DNA from 4 places in the Bradyrhizobium sp. WYCCWR15520 genome. Region 3 is predicted to be linked to each of the others. Evidence: predicted binding sites of a transcription regulator. Region 3 holds the regulator's gene; each other region holds the start of a gene.
What was found. The regulator LexA, encoded in region 3, represses DNA repair genes until DNA is damaged. The targets are predictions, from matches to a motif close to TGTTCNNNNTGTGTTCNG.

Region 1: a site for LexA is predicted at 1,960-1,977, ahead of AC0QUY_RS26990 (ribonuclease T2 family protein). Genes of this name have one in related genera too.
Region 2: a site for LexA is predicted at 1,865-1,882, ahead of AC0QUY_RS13595 (putative DNA modification/repair radical SAM protein). Genes of this name have one in related genera too.
Region 4: a site for LexA is predicted at 2,055-2,072, ahead of AC0QUY_RS06485 (helicase-related protein). Genes of this name have one in related genera too.

The regions. Positions count from the first base shown of each region.
Region 1 covers NZ_JBWBWM010000025.1:69,779-73,974, forward strand. Annotated here, with positions in the region: gene AC0QUY_RS26970 (ATP-binding protein) at 1-165, shown strand, start outside; gene AC0QUY_RS26975 (DUF3617 domain-containing protein) at 345-869, opposite strand; gene AC0QUY_RS26980 (hypothetical protein) at 974-1,279, opposite strand; gene AC0QUY_RS26985 (hypothetical protein) at 1,446-1,907, shown strand; gene AC0QUY_RS26990 (ribonuclease T2 family protein) at 2,020-2,697, shown strand; gene AC0QUY_RS26995 (23S rRNA (adenine(2030)-N(6))-methyltransferase RlmJ) at 3,361-4,196, shown strand, end outside.
Region 2 covers NZ_JBWBWM010000010.1:153,357-157,552, forward strand. Annotated here, with positions in the region: gene AC0QUY_RS13590 (UdgX family uracil-DNA binding protein) at 1-440, opposite strand, end outside; gene AC0QUY_RS13595 (putative DNA modification/repair radical SAM protein) at 546-1,784, opposite strand; gene AC0QUY_RS13600 (ImuA family protein) at 1,947-2,741, shown strand; gene AC0QUY_RS13605 (Y-family DNA polymerase) at 2,632-4,196, shown strand, end outside.
Region 3 covers NZ_JBWBWM010000001.1:89,811-94,006, forward strand. Annotated here, with positions in the region: gene AC0QUY_RS00440 (HAD family hydrolase) at 1-94, shown strand, start outside; gene AC0QUY_RS00445 (molybdopterin molybdotransferase MoeA) at 121-1,332, shown strand; gene lexA (transcriptional repressor LexA) at 1,540-2,241, shown strand; gene AC0QUY_RS00455 (hypothetical protein) at 2,470-2,892, shown strand; gene AC0QUY_RS00460 (hypothetical protein) at 2,977-3,213, shown strand; gene AC0QUY_RS00465 (ComEC/Rec2 family competence protein) at 3,221-4,196, opposite strand, start outside.
Region 4 covers NZ_JBWBWM010000004.1:251,548-255,743, forward strand. Annotated here, with positions in the region: gene AC0QUY_RS06485 (helicase-related protein) at 1-1,886, opposite strand, end outside; gene AC0QUY_RS06490 (DUF3108 domain-containing protein) at 2,431-3,321, opposite strand; gene rpmB (50S ribosomal protein L28) at 3,651-3,959, shown strand; gene AC0QUY_RS06500 (hypothetical protein) at 4,192-4,196, shown strand, end outside.

The DNA.
Region 1 (4,196 bases), on a different contig from region 3:
TTCAAGCCGTTCCTGCGGCTCGACGATGCCCGCAACCAGGACGAGGGCGGCACGGGCCTCGGGCTCGCCATCGCCCGCGACATCGCCCGCTCGCATGGCGGCGACATCACGCTCGGCGACAGCCCAATGGGCGGCTTGCGCGCGGCGGTAAGAGTGCCGGTGTAACTTCTCCCTCGCCCCGCTCTTGCGGGGAGAGGATCGGGGTGAGGGGCTCTCTCCGCGATCGTGATGTATCGATAGACCTGCACCCCCTCACCCGGATTGCTTCGCAATCCGACCTCTCCCGCAAGCGGGAGAGTTAAAGGAGTACGCGGATTCAGCGCGACAACGCGAATTACTGACCCTCACTTCTTCGGGATCAGCGCCTTCATCTTTTCCATGTCCTTGACGTTCATCTTCATACCGCCGGGCATGATGATGTCGCCAGGCTTCTGATCGGCCTTGCAGGCGCCCACCCATTTGGCCTCGATCGTGCTTTTGCTGTCGCGCGCGGCGCCGGCCAGGCCACCCTCGCTCTGCGAGCTCGTTTTCACGGTGTAGGCGGAATTGAAGTCGCCGGTGATTTCGGCGCGTGACTTGACCGTGATGCCGCCAATACCGCAGACGGAATCGGTGACATAGCCGGTCGCCGTCTTCTGGATATCCTGCTTGGAGCAGATCTCCTTGGCCATCGGCGCCATGGCCGTGCTCATATCCTTGTCGGTGGTCGCGTCAGTGCACTGCTGCATGGTCATCTCGGGCACCGTGCCGCCGCTCACCACCTTCATCTCCCACAGCCCGGCCTTGCGCATCGGCAATTCCACGGCGATGGCGCCGCTAGCCGGTAACAAACCTACAGCCAAACAGGACACAAGAAGCAGTCGTCTCATCCGTGCGCTCCCCTAAATTCTTCAACGCTATCGTGCGCGCGCGAAGTGACACACGCTTTGCGTGGCGAAAACATGTCCAGCCAGGGAAGCTTTGGAGGTCGCGCTCAGTAAAGCGTGCGCAGCGGCCGCTCGGCGGCGCCATAGGGCACCCAGCGGCAGGCAAACGAAACATAGCCGCCGTAATTCGGCTGCACGCCGAGGAATTTCACCACCTTGCCGTAGCGGGCGCAGTGGTCGACGGCGAGCTGGCGGGCATCGGCCTGCGTCGCGAGCGTATAGGCGATGATGCCGCCGGTGTCGTTGCCCTTGAACGGCGGCACCGTGTCGATGTCGAACCACTGCGCCTGCGCCGGCGCCCCCGCCAGCATCCCACCCATGGCAATCAGGCACGCGGCCAGAATTCTTCGCATCGCAGACTCCATTTCGCTCGACGCCCACCATAGTGTGCGCCGATGGCCGTGAAAAGAATGGTTGCAGCACGGGACGGACTTGGTCGTCAGGTGTTGCCGCGCTGCACTTGACCTTGTCGGGGCTTCGCGGCACCGTCCCCTGTGTTGGTTTACCGGCGGATTCCCCATGCGCAACCTGTTCACATCCTTGAGAGCCCTCGGCCCAACGGCTGCGGCGCTCGCCCTGCTGGTCTCCAGCCACGCCGCTCAGGCCGCCAATCCGTTGGAGCTGAATTTCGGCCTGTTCGGCCCGAAATATGACGGCCGCGTCGCCGAATGCGAGCGGGCGCTGCCGACCATCGCGTCGCAATTCCAGGAGAAGGAGGGCAAGTTCTGGAATTCGGCTCTGGTGATCACCGGCTTCGGCCGGATCCACGAAACCGCGTTTCGGCCCTGGCAGTCCGACAACATTCCGCGCCGCTTCTGCAGCGGCGACGTGATGCTGAGCGACGGCAAGATGCGCAGCGTGCACTACTCGATCATCGAGGATGGCGGCTTTGCCGGCTTCGGCCAAGGCGTCGAATGGTGCGTGACCGGGCTTGACCGCAACTGGGCCTATAGCCCGGGCTGCAGGGCCGCCCGGCCCTGATCCCGGCATTTCAGTCCGGTCGAGCCGGCCGGCCTGTGGGATTTTCAAATTTTGTTCTTGAAATGTTCCGGTTCCCTGCTAGGCTCCCGGTAGTCGAGTAGAGGGGCGTTCGATGCACCGGTCTGTTATTTCCCGACTTCTGATTTCGCTGACGCTTGTTGTCGTCTCCGCCGGGTTGGCGTCCGCCCAGGACCGCCGGCAGAACGCCCCGGGCGAGTTCGATTTTTACGTCCTGGCCCTGTCGTGGTCGCCCTCGTTCTGCGAGGCGGCGGCCGAGCGCGGCAATAGCGGGCGTTCACAGGTCCAGTGCAGCCGCCCCTATTCGTTCGTGGTTCACGGCCTGTGGCCGCAATATGAGCGCGGCTTTCCCGAATATTGCCAGCGGCCGTCGCCGCGGCTCGACCGCAACATCATGACCTCGATGCTGGACCTGATGCCGGCGCCCGGCCTGATCTTCAACGAGTGGGACAAGCATGGCACCTGCTCCGGCCTCGGCGCCCGCGCCTATTTCGAGAGCGTCCGCAAGGCCCGCGCAGCGGTGAAAATCCCCGAGGAATTCCTCGAATTGTCCGAGCAGAAGACTATCGCCCCCGGCGATCTCGAGGCCGCCTTCATCAAGATCAACCCGGGCCTGAGCAGCTCGGCGATTTCGGTGGTCTGCTCGAGCCGCCGCCTGAGCGAGGTGCGGATTTGCCTGAGCAAGGACATGCAATTCCGCGCCTGCGACGAAATCGACCGCCGCACCTGCCGGCGTGACGAGGTGGTGATGCCGCCGGTGCGGGGCGGCTGAATCCTGCCTTCCGTCATGCCTGCCCAGACATAGCAATCCGCCCTGCGCAGACTTGTCTACACCTGTCTGCGTCCCGGTCATCCACGGCTTTTATTGTCGTCTGCAAGGCACGTGGATGGCCGGGCCCTTTTCTCCGCCAAAGCAGCGTCAGGCAAGAATATCAAGGCTGATGTGATCGGTGAGCTCAGTCGTGCCGATCCATTGCTGCCATGATCGAAAACAAGGGAATCGTTCGAGCCCTTGAAGTTTATAGTCGTCCTGCCGTACTGCTGGGTGACGATAACCATCATCCAGCGAATAACCACTGATCGAGAAATCGACGCTGCCGCCGCCGTTGTCGACCCGAACGACATCGTTGCCATCCCCCTTGGCAAAATTGATCGTGGATTATCACCCGTCACCTTGATCTAATCGTCACCGGTGCCGGCCGTCACGGTCGAAGCTCCGCCGACTCAGATCATACCGTTGCCAGCGCCACACAGGTCGACACATGGTCATCGCCGTCGTCAGCCGACACAGGGTGATACATCCTAAGATTGAAGTTACCGGTATGACTCCGATGACCCCAGCATCTCACCAATGCAATTGGAGATGTCATCCCGCCACCCGCAGCTTGACGACATGGGTTACTTTCCTCGTCCCAATGTCGTAACCCGTCCCACCATGAACTACCGACACGCCTTTCATGCCGGCGGCTTTGCCGATGTCATCAAGCACATCGTACTGGTGCGCATGCTGACCTATCTGCAGGAAAAGCAGGCCCCGTTTCGCGTCATCGACACCCATGCCGGGGCCGGGCGCTACGATCTCACCGGTGAGGAAGCGCGCCGCGGCGGAGAATGGCTGACCGGCATTGCGCGGGTGATGCAGGCACGGTTTTCACAAACCGCGCTGCCGTTGGTGACCCCCTACCTCGACATCGTCAGGGCATTCAACGCGCCGGGCACGCTCGAGGCCTATCCGGGATCGCCCTTGATCGCCCGCGCGCTGCTGCGGCCGCAGGACCGACTGACGGCCTGCGAAATCGAGCCTGGTTCCCGCCGGCAATTGGTCGATGCGTTGCGCCGCGATAGCCAGGCGCGGGTGGTCGATCTTGACGGCTGGACCGCATTGCCGGCCTTCGTGCCTCCCAACGAGCGGCGCGGTCTGGTGCTGATCGATCCCGCGTTCGAGCAAAAGGACGAGTTCGAAAGGCTGGCCGGCGCATTCGCCGAGGCCTACGCGAAATGGCCGACCGGCAGCTATCTGATCTGGTATCCGGTGAAGAGCCGTCGCGCCACCGATACCCTGGCGCGGCTGGTCGCAGGCGCTGCCGCTGCCAGCAAGCCAGCCGGAAAATGTCTGCGGCTCGAATTCAGCGTCGCTCCACAGGAGGCCGGCGGCCCGCTCGCCTCCACCGGGCTTTTGATCGTCAATCCACCGTGGACGCTTGCGGGTGAATTAAAGACAATTCTACCCGAACTCGAAAAACCGCTCGGCCAGGGCGGGGCCGGCCGGTT
Region 2 (4,196 bases), on a different contig from region 3:
TCCGGTTCGAACCAGGCAACGAAATGCGATTTCTGCTCGCGGCCGATTTCGCGGAAGCGGACAAAGGCATGCATCTTGTGCTCATCGCGGCGCACGGCTTTTGCCATCGCGGTGACGTCGGCCACATCGGGATCGGTTGCGAGTTCGAGCAGATCGTGATTACTTCGCAGCCGCCACAGCAGGCGATAGAGCAGGGCGAACCGTTCCGGGTTGCGGTGCAGGATCGCAGTTTCAGCCAGCTCGACGAATTTGGCGGGGACGTTGAAGGTGGTGCCCTGTGGGGGGTCGAGCGGCGGCGCAGACGGCTCAAACAATTCGGGCGCATCGCCGGCTACACGCCACGTCACGTCGGAGGGGTTCACATCGTTTAGCGCCAGCGCACGCGCGGCTTTGCGCCAGCCATCGAAATCGGTTTCGCTGTCGAGGGTGATGTGGTGCATGTCTCTCCTCCTCGTCATTGCGAGCGAAGCGAAGCAATTCATTTCTCCGCTTGCTGAGACATGGATTGCTTCGTCGCTCGCGCTCCTCGCAATGACGCTGTGGGTTCAGAACCCAAATCCCAACTGCGTCGCCTTCGGTTTGAACCTCTCCTTCAGCCCCGCGCCATCGAGCAGATGCGGGGAAGGGCGGTGGTCTGCGAGAACGATAAACGGCAGCGCCTTCTTCTGCGGAATGTGCAGCCGCACCAGATCGGCCAGGCGGATCGAGGTCAGGCGGCGCGTCGCGATGATGCGGTCGACTGCCCTGGTGCCGAAGCCCGGCACCCGCAACAGCTCTTCGCGGCTGGCGGTCGCGACATCGAGCGGGAAGCGGCCGCGGTGGCGCAGCGCCCAGGCGAGTTTCGGATCGATATCGAGCGGCAGCATGCCCTCGGCCTCGTCGACGATCTCGCCGGCGTCAAAGCCGTAAAACCGCATCAGCCAGTCGGCCTGGTAAAGCCGGTGCTCGCGAACCAGCGGCGGCACCACAAGCGGCAGCGCGCGGCTGGCGTCCGGGATCGGGCTGAAGGCCGAATAATAGACGCGCTTGAGGCGGTAGGAGCCGTAGAGGTTGGCGCTGGTATCGAGGATGGTTTTGTCGTCGGCCGCATCCGCGCCGACGATCATCTGCGTGCTTTGCCCGGCCGGTGCAAAGCGCGGCGGCTTTGCTTTCGTTGCGTTCTTGTCGTTCTCCTGCGCTTCATCGAGCCTCAGCCGCAGCCGGCCCATGGTGCGGCGGATCGCGCGCAGGTCCTTTTCCGGCGCGAATTTCGCAAGACTGTTTTCCAGCGGCATTTCGATATTGATGGAGAGACGGTCGGCATATTTGCCGGCCTCCGCGATCAGCGCGTCGTCCGCTTCAGGAATGGTCTTCAGATGGATGTAGCCGCGAAAATGATGCTCCTCGCGCAACTTTCGCGCGACGCTCACCACCTGCTCCATGGTGTAGTCGGCGCTGCGGATGATGCCGGAGGAGAGAAACAAGCCCTCGATGTAATTGCGTCGGTAGAAATCGATCGTGAGCTTCACTACTTCATCGACCGTGAAGCGGGCGCGCGGCACGTTCGAGGAGGTGCGGTTGACGCAATAGAGGCAATTGTAATTGCAGGCGTTGGTCAGCAGCACCTTCAACAGCGAGATGCAGCGTCCGTCCGGCGCGTAGGAATGGCAGATGCCCATGCCTGATACGGTCGAACCGAGGCCCTTGCCGTCGCTGGAATCCCGCTTCTCGGTGCCGGAGGAGGCGCAGGAAGCATCGTATTTCGCGGCATCCGCCAGGATTTCCAGCTTACGTTGCACGTCCATCGTCGAATCCCTTTGATTCCGCTCATGAATCGCCCGGGTGTCGATCCTGATTGACTCCGCCGGGCCTGTTAGCTTTATATTAGAACATATCATGAACAAATGAGCCAGCCGCGGGTTCACTCGGGAAGAAGCGGTAAGGCCCAATTTCCGAAGGAGCGGCGCATGAGCACCGCACGCACCAGCACGCTTGCAAGTTTGCGCGGAAGCATCGAACGCCTGGAGGCGCATGGCGATGCGCATGACCTCAACAGGATCGCGCTTGGCCATAAGGCCGCGGATACGATGTTGCAGGGCGGGCTGGCGCTATCAGCGGTGCATGAAGTGTTCGCCGAGGGACATCAGAGCGCTGTGGCCACCGGCTTCATCGCCGGCCTTGCGGGACGGGTATCGCCGCGCCGGCCGCTGGTCTGGGTGCGGCAGGATTTTTCGGAAATTGAATCGGGCGCGTTGTCGATGAGTGGGCTCTGCGAATTGGGGCTCGATCCGCGGCTGCTGGTAACGGTGCGCGCGCCCGATACCGACGCCGCGCTACGGACTGCCGCCGATGCGCTGGCCTGCGACGCGCTCGGCGCCGTGGTGCTGGAGGTGTGGGGGCAGGCGCGTCAGCTCGATCTCGTCGCCAGCCGCAAGCTCACTTTGGCCGCGCAAGCCTCCGGCGTCACCGCGCTGCTGCTGCGGATGGCCGCCGAGCCGCGGCCTTCGACCGCGGAGACAAGGTGGATCGTGCGTGCCGCGCATTCGCCGCCGGGATCGCAGTGGAGCGCGTGGGGCGCGCCCGTTTTCGACGCGCATCTCGTTCGTAACCGTCATGGCCCGGTTGGCCGCTGGATCATGGAATGGAATTGTGATGAGTGCTTGTTCAGAGAACCCACGGCGTATCCTCAGTCTCTGGCTGCCACGCCTGCCCATCGACCGCATCCAGCGGCGGCTTATGCAGGCCAACGCCGCGCAAGCTGAAAATGCCAAAACAGTTTCGGGCCACGCTGCCTGCAATACGAACGGTGCGCTCCCTCTCCCGCTTGCGGGGGAGGGTTGGGGTGGGGGTCTCGTCCCGAGTCCCACTTTAGAGATGAAGCACCCCTCCGTCGTCGTTGCCAAGCAGCACAATGCCATCCTGATCCATTCGCTCGACGAGGCCGCCGTGCGCGCCGGCCTCTCGATCGGCCTGCCGCTCGCCAATGCCCGCGCGATCTGCCCTGAACTCACGGTGTTCGACGCCGACGAGGCTGCCGACCGCAAGACGCTCGATGACATCGCCGACTGGTGCGACCGCTTCACGCCACTGGTGGCGCTCGATCCGCCGTATGGGCTCTATCTCGACATCACCGGCTGCGCCCATCTGTTCGGCGGCGAGCGCGCGCTTCTGCAGATTGTCTGCGGTGCGCTGAGCCGCCGCGGCTTTGCCGTCAGCGCCGCGATCGCCTCCACCTCGATCTGCGCCCGCACGCTGACGCGCCATGCGTCGGGAAAGATCGTGGCCGACGGCGAAGAGGCCGAGGCCGTCGCTCCGCTGCCAATATCCGCGCTCGGCGCCGGCGACGCCATCACCGCCGGTCTGCGCCGCGCCGGCTTGAAGACCATCGGCGACGTCGCCTTGCGCGCGCCCCACGAAATCACCGCGCGGTTCGGCGCGTCCTTCACGACGCTGCTGGCGCAGGCGCTGGGGCAGGGCGATGCGCCGATCAGTCCCCGCAAGCCGCTGCCGGATTACATCGTCGAAAAACGTTTTCCCGACCCGGTCGCGACCGACACCGTGATCGCGATGAATCTGTCTGCGCTGGCCGCCATGCTGGTCACGGCGATGGACAAGCAGGGCAAGGGCGCGCGGCGGCTGGACGCGAGCTTCTTCCGTACTGACAGTGCGGTGCGAACGATCTCTGTCGACACCGGACGTCCGGTGACGAGGCCGGAGATAATCGACCGCTTGTTTCGCGAACGGCTCGATGCGCTCAACGATCCGCTCGATCCCGGCTTCGGCTTCGATCTTATCCGCCTGTCCGCCAGCCGCACCGAAATCGTGGTGCAGCAGCAGCGCGATCTCGACGCCAACATCCATGACAATGATGAACTGTCCGCATTGATCGACCGCATCGCCGCGCGGATCGGCGGCAAGCGTGTCCTCGTGCATCTGCCTGAGGATACCCACATCCCCGAGCGCGCCGTGCTGGCCATGCCGGCGCAGCATCATCTGGCGGCCGCCGCACAGGCCGCCTGGCCCGAGCGGATCGAAAGCGAGCCGCCGCTGCGCCCGTTGCGGCTGTTCGACAAGCCCGAGCCGATCAAGGTGCCGTTTGCGACCGTCCCCGACGGCCCGCCGCATCAATTCACCTGGCGGCGCGTCACGCACACGGTGGCGCGGGTGGAAGGACCCGAACGCATCGCGATGGAATGGTGGAAGCAAAACGGCGACGG
Region 3 (4,196 bases):
CAATATCGAAGGTGCGCGGGCGCGCGGCCTTTCTGCCATCCACGTGACATCGACGGATGACGTGGCCAGGGCACTGACTGCGCTTGGAATCTAGCGCTGGAATTTGACGGAGGTCTGCCCGTGGCCTTGATGCCTGTCGCCGATGCGCTTGCTGCGATCCTTGCCGGCGCTATAGCGCTGCCCGAAGAAATGGTGGCCCTCGATGCCGCACATCATCGCATCCTCGCCCGCGACGTCGCCGCGCGGCGGACGCAGCCGCCGCTGGCGATGTCGGCAATGGACGGCTATGCGGTGCGTGCGGCTGATGCCGCCGACGCCAGCGCGCGGCTGAAGGTGATCGGCGAGGTCGCCGCCGGCCGGCCGTTCGAGCGCAAGGTCGGCCAGGGCGAGGCGGTACGGATATTCACCGGCGGCGTGATCCCCGACGGCGCCGACGCCGTCATCATCCAGGAAGACACGGCAGCCGACGGCGATCATATCACCATCACGGAAGCCGCCGTTCGGGGACGGCACATCCGTGCCGCCGGCGTCGACTTTCGCGAGGGTGACGTCCTGCTCAAACGCAGACGCCGCCTCTCTGACCGCGACCTGTCGCTCGCCGCCGGCATGAACTATCCGGAGCTAGCGGTGCAACGCCGCCCGAAGGTCGCTGTGCTCGCGACCGGCGACGAGCTGGTGATGCCGGGGGCAAGCCCCGGTCCTGGCCAGATCGTCTATTCCAACGGCTATGGCCTGCGGGCGCTGGCGCGGGCCGAGGGGGCCGACGTCGTCGATCTCGGCATCGCCGCCGACACTGTCGCCGCGACCACGCAAGGCATCCGCCGCGCCCGCGAGGCTGGCGCGGACATCCTGATCACCATGGGCGGCGCCTCGGTCGGGGACCACGACCTCGTCAAGCACTCGCTGGAGGCCGAGGGCGTCGCCATGGCGTTCTGGCGGATCGCGATGCGGCCGGGCAAGCCGATGATGCACGGGCGGCTCGGCGCGATGCGGGTGATCGGCCTGCCCGGCAATCCTGTCTCCTCCTATGTCTGCGGCTTCCTGTTTCTGGTGCCGCTGATTCGCGCATTGTCGGGCCGCGACCACGTTCATCACGTCAGAGAAAGCGCCCTGCTCGGCCGCGACCTCGCCGCCAACGACCAGCGCGAGGACTATCTACGCGCACGCCTCGAAGCGCGCGAAGACGGCACGCTGGTCGCCGTGCCGGTGAACCATCAGGACTCTTCGCTATTGGGGAATCTCGCTGCGGCACAGGCATTAGTGATACGTCCGCCGTTCGCGCCGGCGGCCGCCAAGGGGGCGCCTTGCGAGCTGCTGCGGCTGCCGGAATGACGCCCCAAGACGCGCCTCAAGACACGTCTTGGACAGAAACCCTGACGCGTTCACCTGAAATTAAGTGGTTGCGGAACACATATCGAACATATAGTGTCCGTTCATGATTTGTTTCGACTGCTGGTGTCTCTGCCTGGGATTTGGGGACTCCCGCCATCCGAGCGCTGAAGATTCGAAACGACGACGCCAACCGGGGGATTGCTCGCGATGCTTACGCGCAAACAGTACGAACTTCTGCGTTTCATCAATGAACGGCTGAAAGAGGCTGGCGTACCGCCCTCCTTCGACGAAATGAAGGACGCGCTCGACCTGCGCTCGAAATCCGGAATCCACCGCCTCATTACGGCGCTGGAGGAGCGCGGCTTCATCCGCCGGCTGCCCAACCGCGCCCGCGCCATCGAGGTCATCAAGCTGCCGGAGCTTGCGGCTGCCGGCAACGGCCGCCGCGGCTTCACGCCGAGCGTCATTGAAGGCACGCTCGGCAAGCGCACGGTGAGCGTGCCCGCCGCCGAGGATGACGGCAATCGCCCGGTCGCGGTGCCCGTGATGGGCCGGATCGCCGCCGGTACGCCGATCGAGGCGCTGCAGACTCGCAGCCACACCATCAGCGTGCCGCCCGACATGCTCGGCTCCGGCGAGCACTACGCGCTCGAAGTACGCGGCGATTCCATGGTCGAGGCCGGCATCCTCGACGGCGACATGGCGCTGATCCAGCGCAACGAGACCGCCGACACCGGCGACATCGTGGTGGCACTGATCGACGAGGAGGAAGCTACGCTAAAACGCTTCCGCCGCCGCGGCGCCTCGATCGCGCTGGAGCCCGCCAACGCCGCCTATGAAGTCCGCATCCTGCCGCCGAACCGGGTCCGGATTCAGGGCAAGCTGATCGGCCTTTACCGCAAATACTGACCGGTGTGCCGTCCGTGGACATGACGGAAAAGAGCCCCGGCCCTTCGCCGGGGTTTTTTGTTGAACGATTGGAACCAAGGCACGTTAGCGCGTTTGTGAATGTGGCGCAGCGCGCCAGTCGCAGAATTGCCCAGAAAAAAGAAAAGGCTCTGCGCCATGTCCACTCTGATAGGGGCCTGTGCCTCCTTGAAGACACGGGTCAGCTATCTCAAATGAGGGAGCCATCCGATGTGTGACTATAGCCTGCATGCTGTGGCTACCCGGCCTGCCCAGGTCGGCGAGACGCTGATCACCACGACGTTCCGCGGTACATCGACCCGCGGCTTTGCGTCGGAACGCGAACCAGCAGTGGCGGTCTGCATGCTTCCCGGCACCGAACTGGCGTTCGCCGAGGACGTCAAATACGACAACCGCTGGATCTGGACGCGAACCACCGACTGGCGGGTCGGCAAATTCAATCAGATCGAACCCGAAGTCGCCGACCGTCATCATGACGCGATCGAATTTCCTGATGGAAGCCATGTGCTGGTGACGCAGCTTTGCGAAGGCCAGCGCGCAACCGTGCTGCAATTGCCGGTGGTTCAGACCGGTGGCGAGCGCGCACCGAAGGTGACGGAAGCACGTCCGGCCGCTTCGATCGTGACCGGATAGACGCCACGTGGATGCGATCCGCCGGTCCAGGCCGGCGGATCATGGTGATGCGTTTTTCAAAATTCGGCACCGAGGGGGCAACCGGTGGTCAACAAAGTCACATGGCAAAGGGCTGGACGCGTCACCGAGCCCGGACGTTACATGTTCAGATATGGCTGGCTCACCATCACGGCCGAAGACCTCGCGATCTGGCAGCAATTCCCCGAAGCGTCTTTCACGCTGGTCAACCTGCCGTCATCCCCCGACGCGCCGGAGGAATTCCACCTCGGCGCGTTCGAGATACCGGCCCATCCGTCCAGCCCCCCAATCGACGAGCATTGAAATCCGCCTACTCTTCCGCCTGAAGGTCCGCCTCGGCTGGCGTCGCATCGACGGCGCGAGGCGGCACGACGCGCGGGGCCAGAACGTTGGCGTCGACCTCTCCCGCGTCGGCAACGGCCGGCGACCAGGGGCGGTCGATCCCTCGCGGCTTCACCGCCTCGACGACAAATCCCTCGCGGCCTCGTCGCAGCGTCATGGCGCCCTGCCGCCGCAGCCGCTCGGCATCGATCACGGAAGCCGCGCAGGAAGCGGGCGCCTGCCGCAGGGTCACAATGAGCGCCGCGCGCTCGCAGTCGTCCGCCAGCGCCTCGGGCCTGAACGCCTGCGCGACCAGGCCGCCGCCGACGGACGGCATCACGCAGCCGAATTCATCGCAGGAGACGCCTGACGTGAGCGATGCATCGGTTGCCGTGCGCGCGTCGGCATCCGCCGCCAGCCACTCCTTCAGCAGGAAGACGTCCCGGGACCCCTTGGCCGCGTGCATCAGATGCAGCCTCCCATCCTGGCCGCGGACGCCGACATGGCGGCCGTCGGCGGAGATCAGGATATCCGGCTGCGGCGCCCTCGCCGCCCACAATGCCGCCGCCAGCACCAGCGCCGCGCCCGACCAGCGCAGCGGCGTGCGCAACAGGCCGAGCAGGATGATGCCGAGGCTCGCCGCGATCAGCGGGCCGATGCCGAACGCCGGCACCCGGCCGACCGCGCCGGGCAGCGCTGCGACCCATTGCGTCACCGCGATCATCCAGTCGATGCCGACGCCCATGATCGCCCAGAACGGGCGATCGAACCCGAATGGCATCGCGACGAGGCCGAGCAGGCCTGCCGGCATCACCAGCGCCGACACCACCGGCATCGCCGCGAGATTGGCGAGCACGCCATAGGGCGTGACCCGGTGGAAGTGGAAGGCGGCGTAGGGCGTGGTCGCGAGCCCCGCCACCAGCGAGGCCAGCAACAGCATGGCGATCTCGCGGCCGCCCCACAGC
Region 4 (4,196 bases), on a different contig from region 3:
GACAGGCCGAACAGCGGACCCAAGAGCTTTTCGATATGCGTCTTCAGCCACAGATCGAGCCGCGCCTGCACGGCTTCGCGCGGCGCGCCGGAAAGGCGCTCATCGGAAATGATGCGGATGCGCGGATGCAGCGCATCGTCGGCGGCGACGAGCTTTGCCACGGCATCGCCGGTCCAGCGGATGGTGCCGTCGGACGTCAGCACGAACTGATCGTCGGGCGCTGCCGAGAGTTTTCCGGCGCGCGCGTCGATCTCGCTCGCCAGCACCTGCTGGGCTGCGGCCTGCAACGCCTTGGCGTCCGAGCCGGCTTCCGCCGCATCGGGTGCAAAGGTAAATCCATCGAGCCGGCCGATCGCGTGGCCTTCCACAATCACTTCGCCGGTCTTGCCAATTTCCGTATTCAAAACACTGTTCTCCCGCAGGCGGCGCATCAATACACTGGTCCGCCGGTCAACGAAACGCTCCGTTAGACGTTCATGCAGCGCATCGGATAATTTATTTTCGACCTCCCGGGTGATCCCCTGCCAGTGATCGGGGTCATACAGCCAGTCCGGGCGGTTGGCGACGAAGGTCCAGGTGCGGATTTGCGCGATCCGGCCCGACAGCGTGTCGATATCGCCGGTGACGCGGTCGGCCTGGTCAACCTGGGCGGCGAACCATGCGTCCGGTATCCGACCTTTCCGCATCAGGAATGCATAAAGCGTAGTCACGAGTTCGGCATGGGCAGCCGGCGCGATCTTGCGGTAATCCGGGATCGCGCAGGCGTCCCACAGCCGTTCCACGGCAGCCGCACCGTGGGCCATGTCCCTCACCTCGCCGTCGCGGGCAGCGTGATCGAGCACGCGCTGGTCCTCGGCGATCGGCGCGCGGGTCAAGACCTCATGCCCCGGCGGCAGCGCCAGCGACACCTGCAGCGCGCCGAGCGAGGAGAAATCCAGTTTTGAGTTGCGCCACTGCAGCATTTTGACGCTGTCGAAAGTGTGGTTCTGCAGCGCGTTCACCAGCTCCGGCTCGAACGGCGCGCAGCGCCCGGTGGTGCCAAAAGTGCCGTTGCGGGTAGCGCGCCCGGCGCGGCCCGCGATCTGCGCAAACTCGGCGGGCGTGAGCCTGCGGAACTGATAGCCGTCGTATTTGCGGTCGGAGGCGAAGGCTACGTGATCGACGTCGAGGTTCAGCCCCATGCCGACAGCGTCGGTGGCGACGAGATAATCGACGTCGCCGTTCTGGAACATCGCCACCTGCGCGTTGCGTGTGCGTGGCGAGAGCGAGCCCAATACAACGGCAGCACCGCCATGCTGACGGCGGATCAACTCGGCGATCGCATAGACTTCATCGGCCGAGAACGCGACGATTGCCGTGCGCCGCGGCTGGCGCGTGATCTTGCGGTCGCCGGCGAATTCGAGCTGCGACAGCCTCGGCCGCGTGATGATGGACGCGCCCGGCAACAGCCGCTCGATGATCGGACGCATCGTCGCAGCGCCCAGCAGCAGCGTCTCGTCGCGGCCGCGGCGATGCAGGATGCGGTCGGTGAAGACATGGCCGCGCTCGAGATCGGCGGCGATCTGGATTTCATCGACGGCGAGAAAACTCACGTCGAGATCCCTGGGCATTGCTTCGACGGTCGACACCCAGTAGCGCGGATTCTTCGGCTTGATCTTCTCCTCGCCGGTGACGAGCGCGACGCTTTCAGTGCCCGCGCGATCGGCGATCTTGTTGTAGACCTCGCGCGCCAAGAGGCGCAGCGGCAGGCCGATCACGCCCGACGAATGCCCCAGCATCCGCTCGATCGCCAGATGCGTCTTGCCGGTGTTGGTCGGCCCGAGCACGGCGGTAACGCCCGCGCCGGGCGCGCGTTCGGTTGCGAACGTGGAAGGAGAGAAAGCCATTCTGTGCAGGTGTTTCTTAAAAATTCCGCCGCTTCAACCGTCATTGCGAGGAGCAACGCGACGAAGCAATCCATTCTTTCTTTGCGGCCCGATGGATTGCTTCGCTTCGCTCGCAATGACGGGAAACTGTTTCACTTTGCGACGGTGATGCGGTCGCGGCTTAAGCTCTGGAACGAGTCTGGAACGAATCGCGTCCGAATCGCTGACTCCTCCCGAGACCCGATACGTTCACCGCAACATCTCGCGCTGACACGCCCGGGGCGGCACTAGATCAAGTTTACACGGGCTCCACAAGCAACGGTTTCGGGACCAATTTCTTAAGGCACGGAGTCGAATCAGAAGTGGTCAGGAGTCAACATGATTCATGGCGGTTGCGTCGACTTCGCCGCGACCGAGCTGCGCCCCCTCGCCCCGCCCTTCGCGGGGAGAGGGTCGGGGTGAGGGGCTGTCTCCGCGAGTCCCGCTATGGAGACAGCCCCTCACCCGGATTGCTCCGCAATCCGACCTCTCCCCGCAAAGAGCGGGGCGAGGTGACTTCAAAGGCCTAATTCGTCTTCGCTACCCGTGGCGGCGTCGCGGTCGTGACAAACGACGTCGCTTCCAGCATCGCCAGGCCAAACGGCGTCGGGATGGTCATGCGGAAGGGAACCAAAATCCGGGTTCCCACGATCGGCACGAGGGTGACCTCCATCTTTCGCTCGGCGGCGAGATATTTGATCACGGGGCGATCGGGGATGTAGCCCGCGACCGGCGTGAAGTAGATGGCGCAGACCAGCGCCGGCCCGTGATAGCCCTTGTCGGCCTTCACCGTTTCCATGCGCTTGTAGTCGAGCTTGAGATCGTAGCGCAGCCTTCCGTCAAAAATCCCAGCGCCGGTGCGGCAGGAATCCGGGCTCAGCACCTCGGCATTGCCAGGCACCCGCAGCATTGAGCCGGTCATGGGATCGAGCACGCCCTTGCGGTGCGCCTCGGTGACGGGAATGCGGTCGGCATCGACCGGCGGCGCCGGGTCGATCGAAAAATCCTTCACGCCGCCGTTCGCCAGCGAAATCCGGATGGTTTCGGATTTCTTCTGCGTGGTGGTGGTCGCGGTATAGGAGTTGGGGACCAGCGCGCCGTTGAGGATCCGGCCGACGCTCGCGCCGGAGCCGCTGCCGCCGGAAAACGCCTTCAAAAGCCCCGCGGTGCCGCCCTGGGCGGTGGCGGCATACATGTCGTCGCCGATTTCGATGGTCCAGGTACCCTTGCCGACGGGAATCCCCGCCAGCGTCGCCTCATATTGCGCATCCAGCCGGCCCTGCGCGAAAGTCGCCTGCGGCGCCAGCCAGATGCACGCGGCGGTGCACAGGCCGAGCGTGAGCCTGGTGAGGGATGAAGGGGTTTTGCGGCTGGTCAATTCCTGCAGGTCCCGGGATCGGCGCGAGCTATTGTTCATTTAGGCAAAAATATCCCGCAAACAACGCGTGTTGACGCGAAAACACGCTTCACACGACCCGGTGTAAGCGCCGCCTCCGGCGGCCGAGGGTCTCAATCGCGAAAGCCATGATGTCGGCGCGGATTGCGCCCTTTATAAGGAGGGCTTAAACCGCTGGAACCCCTTATATTCCGCTCCATTCCGCCCCGCGCGGGCGGCAAAAACCTTGACCCCGTGGCCGTCTCCTCCTATACGTCCGCGGTTCCTGGAAATGGACGCGATTTTGGACCCCCGCGGCGCCCGCGAGAAGCGGCTTGGCCTAAAGGCGGGGATGGAAGAGGATTTGCAAGATGTCCCGGCGCTGCGAACTGACGGCCAAGGGCCCCCAGGTGGGCCACAAGGTGAGCCACTCGAACATCAAGACCAAGCGGCGCTTCCTGCCGAACCTGACCAACGTCACCTTCATCTCGGACGCGCTCGGCCGCAACGTGCGCCTGCGCGTCTCGACCAACGCGCTCAAGAGCGTCGACCATAATGGCGGCCTGGACGCGTACCTCATCAAGGCCAAGGCCGACGTCCTCTCCCCCCGCGCGCTGGAATTGAAGCGCGCGATCGAGAAGAAGGTCGGCAAGCCCGCGTTCGTGAAGAAGGCGAGCTAAAGCTTAGCGAAATCGGCGGATCGGAGTACGAAGCGGCCGGGTCGGAAGACCCGGCCGTTTTTGTTTTAAGAACAGCACCACTCTCTCCGTCATGGCCGGGCTTGACCCGGCCATCCACGTCTTCCTCGCCCTGTAGTCACACCGTATTTCCACGGTGTGACTACACGCGCGTACACGCTTGCCCACGCCCTCCAGTTGCCTTTGTATGGCGGCGGGTCTGGGGGGTCTTGTCATGCG